One region of the Nocardia sp. IFM 10818 genome, then DNA from elsewhere that is predicted to be linked to it. Evidence: riboswitches for the same ligand, from Rfam matches in the RefSeq annotation. Region 1 holds a riboswitch; each other region holds the start of a gene.
What was found. Region 1 has a riboswitch for S-adenosylmethionine ahead of ACYQ5L_RS05835 (bifunctional o-acetylhomoserine/o-acetylserine sulfhydrylase). Riboswitches for the same ligand answer to the same signal wherever they lie in the genome.
Positions count from the first base shown of each region.

Region 2: linked by a shared signal. The riboswitch ahead of ACYQ5L_RS02465 (aminotransferase class V-fold PLP-dependent enzyme) and the one ahead of ACYQ5L_RS05835 (bifunctional o-acetylhomoserine/o-acetylserine sulfhydrylase) in region 1 are both predicted to bind S-adenosylmethionine.
Region 3: linked by a shared signal. The riboswitch ahead of ACYQ5L_RS37160 (rhodanese-like domain-containing protein) and the one ahead of ACYQ5L_RS05835 (bifunctional o-acetylhomoserine/o-acetylserine sulfhydrylase) in region 1 are both predicted to bind S-adenosylmethionine.

Region 1 covers NZ_BAAHJH010000001.1:1,345,458-1,348,720, reverse strand. The annotation lists gene ACYQ5L_RS05845 (MFS transporter) at 1-943, opposite strand, end outside; gene ACYQ5L_RS05840 (TetR/AcrR family transcriptional regulator) at 1,077-1,772, shown strand; SAM riboswitch class IV at 1,784-1,894, shown strand; gene ACYQ5L_RS05835 (bifunctional o-acetylhomoserine/o-acetylserine sulfhydrylase) at 1,990-3,263, shown strand, end outside.
Region 2 covers NZ_BAAHJH010000001.1:510,624-513,886, reverse strand. The annotation lists gene ACYQ5L_RS02475 (LysE family translocator) at 1-450, opposite strand, end outside; gene ACYQ5L_RS02470 (biliverdin-producing heme oxygenase) at 491-1,162, opposite strand; SAM riboswitch class IV at 1,349-1,464, shown strand; gene ACYQ5L_RS02465 (aminotransferase class V-fold PLP-dependent enzyme) at 1,510-2,823, shown strand; gene ACYQ5L_RS02460 (hypothetical protein) at 2,866-3,054, opposite strand; gene ACYQ5L_RS02455 (DUF2752 domain-containing protein) at 3,070-3,263, opposite strand, start outside.
Region 3 covers NZ_BAAHJH010000001.1:8,019,473-8,022,735, reverse strand. The annotation lists gene ACYQ5L_RS37170 (FAD-dependent oxidoreductase) at 1-992, opposite strand, end outside; gene ACYQ5L_RS37165 (Rv0361 family membrane protein) at 1,285-1,722, shown strand; SAM riboswitch class IV at 1,765-1,880, shown strand; gene ACYQ5L_RS37160 (rhodanese-like domain-containing protein) at 1,896-2,318, shown strand; gene ACYQ5L_RS37155 (O-succinylhomoserine sulfhydrylase) at 2,505-3,263, shown strand, end outside.

The DNA of each region.
Region 1 (3,263 bases):
TCAGCGCCGAGTAGCCCAGCGTGATCTGCAGGTAGAAGCTCAGGTTGAGGAACATGGCGAACATGGCGATGGGGACCAGCAAGGCCACCAGGAACGACCCGCCACGATTGATCTCACCCGGAATACGCAGCGGCAGTAGCGGATTCACGGAACGACGCTCGATGGCCACGAAGGCGGCCAGCAGGGCGAGCCCGGCGCCGAGCAGCGCGAGGGTGGTGCCCGCCAGCCAGCCGTCGTCGGCCGCCCGGCTGAATCCGTAGACGATCGAGACCAATCCGAGCGTGACCGTGACGGCGCCGGGCAGGTCGTAGCCGCCGGTGCGCGGTTCGGGCACGTCCTTGACCACGAAGGCCAGTCCGCCCAGCACCGCCAGCAGCGCGAAGGGCGTATTGATCAGCAGCGTCCAGCGCCAGTCCGCGTATTCGGTGAGCGCGCCGCCCACAATGAGCCCGATGGCCACCCCGCCCGCCGAGACCGCCGCGAAGACGCCGAAGGCGCGGGCGCGCTCCTTGGCCTCGGGAAAGGTCACCGACACCAGCGACAGCGCGGCCGGCGCCAGCAGCGCCGCGAACGCGCCCTGCAGACCGCGCCCGGCGAACAGCTGCCAGCCCGTTTGCGCGAGCCCGGCCAGCGCCGAGGCCGCGGCAAAGCCGATCAGGCCGATGAGCAGGATCCGGCGCCGGCCCAGATAGTCGGCCAGCCGCCCGCCGAGCAGCAGCAGGCCGCCGAAGATGAGCGTGTAGGCCGTCATCACCCACTGCCGGTCGCCGTCGCTGATGTGCAGATCCTGCTGCGCGAAGGGCAGCGCGATCGTGACGATGGTGACGTCCAGCACCACCATCAGCTGCGCCAGGGCGAGTACGCCCAGCGCCCACCAGCGGGTGGAAGTCGTTGTCTCGATTGGTTTCCGGTCGGCGTCCAGCGCCGCGATCCCGCTGGTCATGGTCATCTCCTCGGTTGCCGGGCAGTGCAGTCATCGTGTCATCGGGCGACAAATGTCGTCAAGAGAAATCTGTCGCGTTGCGACAGTTGTCAGATGAGGTCACAATCGCGCGAAGTATCGCTAGACTGGACCGATGCTCGGTTTGTCGACGTCGACCACCCGGACCGGACTCCGGGAGCGCAAGAAGCAGCAGACGCGGTCTCGGATCATCGAGGTCGCCCTGAGGCTGTGCGACAAGCAGGGCTTCGACGCCACCACCGTCGAGCAGATCGCCGACGCGGCCGATGTCTCGCCGCGCACCGTGAACCGGTACTTCGACTCGAAAGAGGCCATCGTGGTCGGCCTCATCGAGGACTTCGAGGGCGCGCAGGCCGAGGCGCTGGCCGCCCAGCCGCGCACCGGCAATGAACTCGAAGCGCTGCGCGCCAGCTTCCTCGCGGTGATCGACCGCATCCTCACCGAGGGCGAACCGATCTCCTTCGAGCAGTTCAAGCAGATGCAGCGGCTGATCCTGGACAACCCCACCGTGCGGGCCCGCAGTTTCGAATCCGTCTCCTTCGAACAGGCCGCCCTCGCGCGGGTGCTGGCGGAGCGGCTCGGGGCCGCGCCCGATGCGCTCTCGGTGCAGCTGCTGCTGTCGATCTGGCAGGTCATCTGCCACGCCGGCAAGGAGGACAGCCTGCGGCAACTGCTCGACGGGAACGATCTGGAAGCCATCGCCGCGCACTGCGTGAATCACGTGAACACCGCCTATGCGGAGTACATCCGGGTGTGCGCGGTTCCGAGTGTGTCCGGCCCCACTGCGGGAAGTTCCGGATCCGGCAGTTAGAATCTCGCTCAGGTCAAGAGCATCAGCGACAAGCCCCGGCTCGCTGATCGGCAACCCTCCAGCTGCGGTGGGGTGCTCCGGGTGAGGACCTGGCACTCGAGGGACGAGTGCAAGCGCAACGTAGGAGGCCACCCGAAATGTGTTGTTGTCGAAGCCTATTCGTTTCTCGATAACGTCAGACTTCCGCCTTTCGGCGACCTTTTTCTTGGAGCAGGACATGAGTGACTCGACCGCGCCCATCGACCCGGCCGACTGGTCTTTCGACACCAAGCAGATCCATGCCGGGCAGGCGCCCGACGCCGCCACCGGGGCCCGCGCCCTGCCGATCTATCAGACGACGTCCTACGCCTTCCGCGATACCGATCACGCCGCCGCGCTGTTCGGGCTCGCCGAGCCGGGCAATATCTACACCCGCATCATGAATCCCACCCAGGACGTGGTGGAGCAGCGCATCTCCGCCCTGGAAGGCGGTGTGGCGGCGTTGCTGCTGGCCTCCGGGCAGGCGGCGGAGACCTTCGCCATCCTGAATCTCGCCGCGGCGGGCGACCACATCGTGTCCAGCCCGCACCTGTACGGCGGGACCTACAACCTCTTCCACTACTCGCTGCCCAAGCTGGGCATCGAGGTCAGCTTCGTGGAGGATCCCGACGACCTGGAGCAGTGGCGGGCGGCCGTGCGGCCCAATACCAAGGCGTTCTACGGCGAGACCGTCGCGAACCCGAGCAGCTCGATCCTGGATATCCCGGGCATCGCCGGGGTTGCGCACGCGGCGGGCGTACCGCTGATCGTGGACAACACGGTGGCCACGCCGTATCTGATCCAGCCGCTGCGGCACGGCGCGGACATCGTGGTGCATTCGGCCACCAAGTACCTGGGCGGGCACGGTTCGGCGGTGGCCGGTGTGATCGTGGACGGCGGGACCTTCGACTGGACCGTGCGCGATGCCGAGGGGCAGTCCCGGTTCCCGGGTTTCACCAGCCCCGATCCGTCCTACAACGGCGTGGTCTTCGCCGATCTCGGCGCGCCGGCGTTCGCGCTCAAGGCGCGCGTGCAGCTGCTGCGCGATCTGGGCGCGGCCGTATCGCCGTTCAATGCCTTCCTGATCAGCCAGGGCATCGAGACGCTGAGCCTGCGGGTGGAGCGGCACGTGGCCAATGCCCAGGCGGTCGCCGAATTCCTGGCCACCGCGCCGGGCGTGGAGTCGGTGTTCTACGCGGGCCTGCCGAGCTCGCCCTGGTATGAGCGCGGCAAACAACTGGCACCCAAGGGCGTCGGCGCCATCGTGTCCTTCGAGCTGGCCGGCGGCGTGGACGCGGGCAAGAAGTTCGTGGAGGCGCTGGTCCTGCACAGCCATGTCGCTAACATCGGGGATGTGCGCTCGCTCGTGATCCATCCGGCGTCGACGACCCACTCCCAGCTGACTCCCGAAGAGCAGCTCGCTTCGGGCGTCACGCCTGGTCTGGTGCGTCTCGCGGTAGGCATCGAGGGGAT
Region 2 (3,263 bases), 830 kb from region 1:
CGCGAAGGTCACCTCGGTCAGGAACTGCGGCAGCACCGCGAGGTAGAACAATCCGACCTTCGGATTGAAAATGCACGACAGCAATCCCGCAGCGAATGCCGAGCGAACGGTGACATCGTCCCGCGGCGCGTCGATGGCGACCTCCGCCTCCCGGGCGGCCCGATTGCGGCGATATTCCAGGAAGGCGCGAATCCCCAAGTACACCAGGTAGATTCCGCCGACCACCTTCAGCACCCGATAGGCCGTGGCCGACTGCTCCAGCAGCGCCGCCACCCCGGCGGCGACCACCACCGCCCAGACGATCCCGCCCAGCGCCGACCCGATCGCCGCGGCCACCGCCGGTCGTCGCCCGATAATCGAAAACCGCAGCACCAGAAACGAATCCGGCCCGGGCGTCAGCGACAGCACCAGGCACAGCCCGATAAAGCTCAGCAGCAGCGGAAGGCTCACCCCTCCATGGCAGCGCACCGCCGCCGCGAGGGCAAGGGAATTAGGCGGCGAACTCCGCGCCCAGTTCACGGAACACCTCGGTGTTCAACGTGAACGCCAGCCGCGCCTCGTCGAGCACCTGCTCGACCTCGGGACCGCCGACCGGCAGCTGATCGAGCTGCTCGCGGTATTCGCGTTTGAACGCAGCGGGATTCGAAATGCCGTCGAAGACGTAGAACCGCACGCCGTCGCCCTTCTTGGGCAGGTCCCACAGCTTCTCGGCGGTTCCGCGAATGACCTGTCCGCCGGAGAGATCGCCCAGGTAGCGGGTGTAGTGGTGGGCCACGTACCCGGCCGGGAAGCTGCGCGCGCACTCCTCGATGCGGGCGGCATAGGCGGCGGTGGCCGGCAGCGCGGTCAGCTCGTCGCGCCAGCCGGCCCCGCCCAGGTGGGCCAGATCGGCCTCCAGGGATTGCAGGCGGGCCAGCTCCGGCCGGATGAACGGCCCCGCGACCGGGTTCTCGGCGAGCTCGGCGGAATGCTTCTCCAGGGCGGCGTAGACGAACCACAGCTGCGCGGTGTAGCGGTAGAAGGCCTCGACTCCGAGTGCGCCGCCGAGCAGGTCGCGCATGAAGGTGGAGTGTTCGGCCTCTTCGTGCTGCCGCTCGGTCGCGGTGCGGATGAGGGTCGAGAACGGGGTGCCGGTGTCCGTGCTGTCGGCCTGCATCGACATGGTGCTCGCAACCTCTCGTCATCAACTCCGGGGCGCCGAAGTATGGCTACCCTAACTTCTCCTTCGAGGGTACGCGTCAGCAACGATCTCGCGATTCGAACTTTGCGGTCCCGGCGATCCAACTTTCGGATGATTTTCCGGACGGGGTTGACAAGGCTCCCAGCCGTCTGCCAACCTCTCAAACCAGGTCATGAGTACCAGCGCAAAGCCCCGGCTAGCTGGTCGGCAACCCTCCTCCGCGGTGGGGTGCTCCGGGTGACGACCAGGCCGCAGCCCAAAACCGGGCGCGGCAAGCGCGGACTCTCGATCATTTCGATCGCGTGTCCCTGGCCCGATGGGATTTCGTGATGACTGCTTTCGCCGACCAGACCTGTGCCGCTCTCGCCACCGTCTCCGGCTGCGACCTCCAGGTGCCCCTCGTGCAGGGCGGCGCCATTCGCTACGCCAACTTCGACTACGCGGCGAGCGCCCCCGCCTTGCAGCAGGTCACCGACCGGATCGCCGAACTGCTGCCGACCTACGCCAGCGTGCACCGCGGCGCCGGCTACGCCTCGCGCATCTCCACCGACTGCTACGAATCCGCCCGCGGTTCGGTCGCCCGCTTCCTGAACGCCGCCGACGATCAGGTCGTGGTCTTCACCCGCAACACCACCGATTCGCTGAACCTGCTCGCCTCCTGCGTGCCCGGCGACACCGTGGTCCTGGATGTGGAACACCACGCCAACTTCCTGCCGTGGACCCGCCACGGCCGCCGCGTGGTGCCCATTGCCGACACCATCGAGGAGACCATCCAGCGCATTGTCGCCGAGCTGTGCAGCAAGCCCGCCGCGCTGCTGGCGATCACGGGCGCCTCGAATGTGACCGGTGAACTGCTCCCGCTGGAGCGCCTGGCCTGGATCGCGCACCAGTGCGGCACCCGCATCCTGGTCGACGCCGCCCAGCTGGCCCCGCACCGCCGCATCGACCTGCGCACCACCGGCATCGACTACCTCGCCTTCTCCGGCCACAAGGCCTACGCCCCCTTCGGCGCGGGCGTGCTGGTCGGCCGCCGCGACTGGCTCGATGCCGCCGAGCCGTACCTGGCCGGCGGCGGCGCGGTGCGCTCGGTGACCGCCGACGGCGCCGACTGGGCCCCCGCCCCGCAGCGCCACGAGGCCGGATCCCCCAATGTGCTCGGCGTGGCCGCCCTGGCCGCGGCCTGCGACACCCTCGCCGGACTGGACGAGGCGACCGTGCTCGAGCACGAGCGGTACCTCACCCACCGCCTGCGCTATGGCCTGAAAACCGTTCCGGGCGTGCGGTTCCTGCGCATCTTCCGGGACAGCACCGACGCCGTCGGCATTGTCGCCTTCACCATCGACGGCTTCGAACCCGGACAGGTCGCCGCCTATCTCTCGGCCGAACACGGCATCGGCGTGCGCGACGGCCGCTTCTGCGCCCACCCGCTGCTGTCCCGCCTCGGCGTGGACGCGGCCCTGCGCGCCAGCATCGGCCTGGGCACCACCGCCGCCGACGTGGACCGGTTGATCGACGCCGTCGCCACCCTGGTGGAGAACGGCCCGAGCTGGAATTACGCCCGCACCGAAGGCCATTGGAACCCCGTCCCCGAGACCCGCCCTTTCGCGAATACCGATGCGGGAGCAGCGCCCTGCGGGTTCTGACGGGCCAGGGGGCGAAGCCCCCTGAGAGTCCCGAGAGTCGGGTTATGGCACCAGATAGCGGGCGGCGAGTTCCTCGACGAAGGGATCGTCGTCCGCCACCGCGTTCAGCAGATCCAGGTCGTCGCGCACCGAGATCTCGCGCGGATCATCCTGTTCCGGATCGGCGGGACCGTCCTCTTCCAGCTGCCGGATCAATTTCGCGCGCACGCGCTCTTTCAACGTGTCGGCCATAACCCGAGCATGCCATCAAACCGGCGCGAGCCAGCTCCCCCACGGCGTATTCCGGACGACCGTATATATAAGGAGCAGCGCCAGCGTGATCCACATGGCCTTCTTCGGCAGCACCTGAGGTAGTCGCGGAATCGTTCCCCCGCGCCACCCGCGCACCAGCCACGATCCCCACCACACGGCGAAGCCCAGCAGCAACGGCACGATCAGGA
Region 3 (3,263 bases), 6.7 Mb from region 1:
AGCGACGGAATGTTCTGCGACAGGTAGCCGACCGCGCGGTACACGGCCTGGATGTCCCAGTCCTTGAACTCGCCGGTGCCCTTGCAGTTGCCGGTGCCATCGAGCTGGGTGCGCTCGGTGCGCAGGCCCACCACCTTGCCGTCCGCGCCGAGGATTTCGGCGGGGGATTCGAAGAAGTGCAGGAACAGCTTGTGCGGGCGGGCGCCGACATCGCGAATGGCCCACTGCTCCAAGGTGTTGCAGATCATGTCGACCTGCTTGGAATGGCGGCGGGCCGCTTCCGAGCCCTCGTCGTAGTCGATGTCCTCGGGATCGACGATGACCTCGATGGTCGGCGAGTGGTCGAGCTCGCGCAGTTCGAGGGGGGTGAACTTGGCCTGCGCGGGACCGCGGCGGCCGAAGACGTGCACTTCCAGGGCCTTGTTGGCCTTGAGGCCCTCGTAGACGTTCGGCGGGATCTCGGTCGGCAGCAGTTCGTCGCCGGTCTTGGCGAGCACGCGCGCCACGTCCAGGGCGACATTGCCGACGCCGAGCACGGCGACCTTCTCGGCCTCGAGCGGCCAGGTGCGCGGCACGTCCGGGTGCCCGTCGTACCAGGACACGAAGTCGGCGGCGCCGTAGGAGCCGTCCAGGTCGATGCCCGGGATCTCCAGGGCGCGGTCGGCATTGGCGCCGGTGGAGAAGATGACCGCGTCGTAGAAGCCCTGCAGGTCCTCGAGGGTGATGTCGACGCCGTAGTCGATATTGCCGAGCAGGCGGACCTGCGGCTTGTCGAGCACCTTGTGCAGGGCGGTGATGATGCCCTTGATGCGCGGGTGGTCGGGTGCGACGCCGTAGCGGATGAGACCGAACGGAGCGGGCATCCGCTCGTACAGGTCGATGCTCACCTCGGCGTCGGATTTCATCAACGCGTCGGCGGCATAGATGCCCGCGGGGCCGGCGCCCACGATCGCAATGCGGAGCGGGCGGGTCGCTGCACTCTGTTCGGTCATTCTTATGCGCACCCTCTGGTTGGAGCTACGTGTCGTCGGCCTGCGGCCTTCGTTCTTAGCTTAGGCTAAGTTGATGGCCTGGCTGCGGGTGGTGCCTGGATCGGAACCCCCGACGCTGCGGCGTTGCTGCGTGGTTCTGGTAATTCCCGCATTTTTGCGGGAATTGTGCCGATTCTAATCGTGCGTCTGGATTGTCCCCCGCGTCGGTGTGCCGGCCACCGGCGGCCCCTCCTGCTTGTGAGTACCCGGTGTCGCGGTCATTGCACCCATTCCGACCAGGCATGATCTAGTCATGAGCGATGACGGCCAATCCGATCAGCCAATTAAAATCAGCCAGAGCGAAACTCGTTCACTGTGGCCGTTCCTGCTGGCTGCGGGCGTAATCCTGGTCGTCATCATCGGCATTGTGGTCGCTGCCCTGGTGTCGCCGGTTGAGAAGAATGTCACAGACCGCGACCGGCTCGCGGTGGCCGCCAGCGCCTTCACCCAATCCCGCAGCGGCACCGACGTCCTGGATCCGAATACGGTGTGCCAGGGCTTCGACGAGAACCGCTCACCCTTGAGCAACCCTCGTGACGAGGGCGTCCAGTTCGAATTCGTGCGCCTCGACGATCCGGTGATCACCGGTGATCGCGCCACCGCGCAGGTCACCTACCGGGCCGATGGCGCGGAACGGACCGCGACCTGGACCTTCACCAGGTCCGGCAGCCGCTGGCTGGTCTGCGACTGAAAGGTTTGACAGCCGGGCTCCGGCCCAGGCACTCTCATCCCAGGTCATGAGTACCAGCGTCAAGCCCCGGCTGGCTGGTCGGCAACCCTCCTCCGCGGTGGGGTGCTCCGGGTGACGACCTGGCCGCGCACCGGAAAATGGTGCGGCAAGTGCGGATTCACAGGAGGTTCGAAGTGAGCTACGCGGGTGACATCACGCCGAAACAGGCGTGGGAACTGTTGCGGGACAATCCGGATGCGGTGCTGGTGGATGTGCGCACCGAAGCCGAATGGCGATTCGTCGGCGTGCCCGACACCAGCGGTATCGGCCGGCCGACCGCGCTCATCGAGTGGGTGGACACCAGCGGCACGCCGAATGCCCGGTTCGTGGATCAGCTGAAGCAGGCGCTGGCCGATCGCGCCGCCGACTCGGACGCGCCGGTCATCTTCATCTGCCGGTCCGGTCAGCGGTCCATCGGCGCGGCCACCGCCGCCACCGCCGTCGGCTTCGCGCCGGCGTTCAATGTGGTCGAGGGTTTCGAAGGCGCGCTGGACGCGCGCGGGCATCGCGGCCAGACCGGCTGGCGGGCCGATGGTCTTCCGTGGAGGCAGTCATGATCAGGGCAATCTCTCGGGCCGAGTCCCGTTGTCGGGCGGCGGTTCCGGCGTTGGCGGCGGGCCGATGGTGCTCTGTCGATTGGAGGCAGTCATGATCAGGGCAATCTCTCGGGCCGAGTCCCGTTGTCGGGCGGCGGTTCCGGCGTTGGCGGCGGGCCGATGGTGCTCTGTCGATTGGAGGCAGTCATGATCACCGGTGGCTCGTTCGACAAGCCGCTGCCCGAGGGCGTCGGCCCCGCCACCCTGGGCGTGCGCGGCGGCATCCGGCGGTCCGGTTACGACGAGACGTCCGAGGCGCTGTTCCTGAACTCGGGTTTCGTCTATGAGAGCGCCGAGGCGGCGGAGGCCTCCTTCACCGGCGATATCGAGCATTTCGTCTACTCCCGCTACGGCAATCCCACCGTCGCCATGTTCGAGGAGCGACTGCGGCTGATCGACGGCGCCGAGGCGGCCTTCGCCACGGCGTCGGGCATGTCGGCCGTGTTCACCGCCCTGGGCGCACTGCTCGGCGCGGGTGACCGCCTGGTCGCCGCGCGCAGCCTGTTCGGCTCGTGTTTCGTGGTGGCCAATGAGATCCTGCCGCGCTGGGGCGTGGAGACCGTCTTCGTCGACGGTGAGGATCTGGAGCAGTGGGAGCGGGCGCTGTCCGTGCCCACCCAGGCCGTGTTCTTCGAGACCCCCTCGAACCCCATGCAGACCCTGGTGGACGTCCGCCGCGTCACCGAGCTCGCGCACGCCGCGGGCGCGAAGGTGGTGCTGGACAATGTCTTCGCCACCCCGCTGCTGCAGCGCGGCTTCGACCTCGGCGCGGATGTGCTCGTCTACTCCGGCACCAAGCACATCGACGGCCAGGGCCGGGTGCTCGGCGGCGCCATTCTGGGCCCGCACGACTACATCGACGGCCCGGTGAAGAACCTCATGCGCCACACCGGTCCGGCGCTGAGC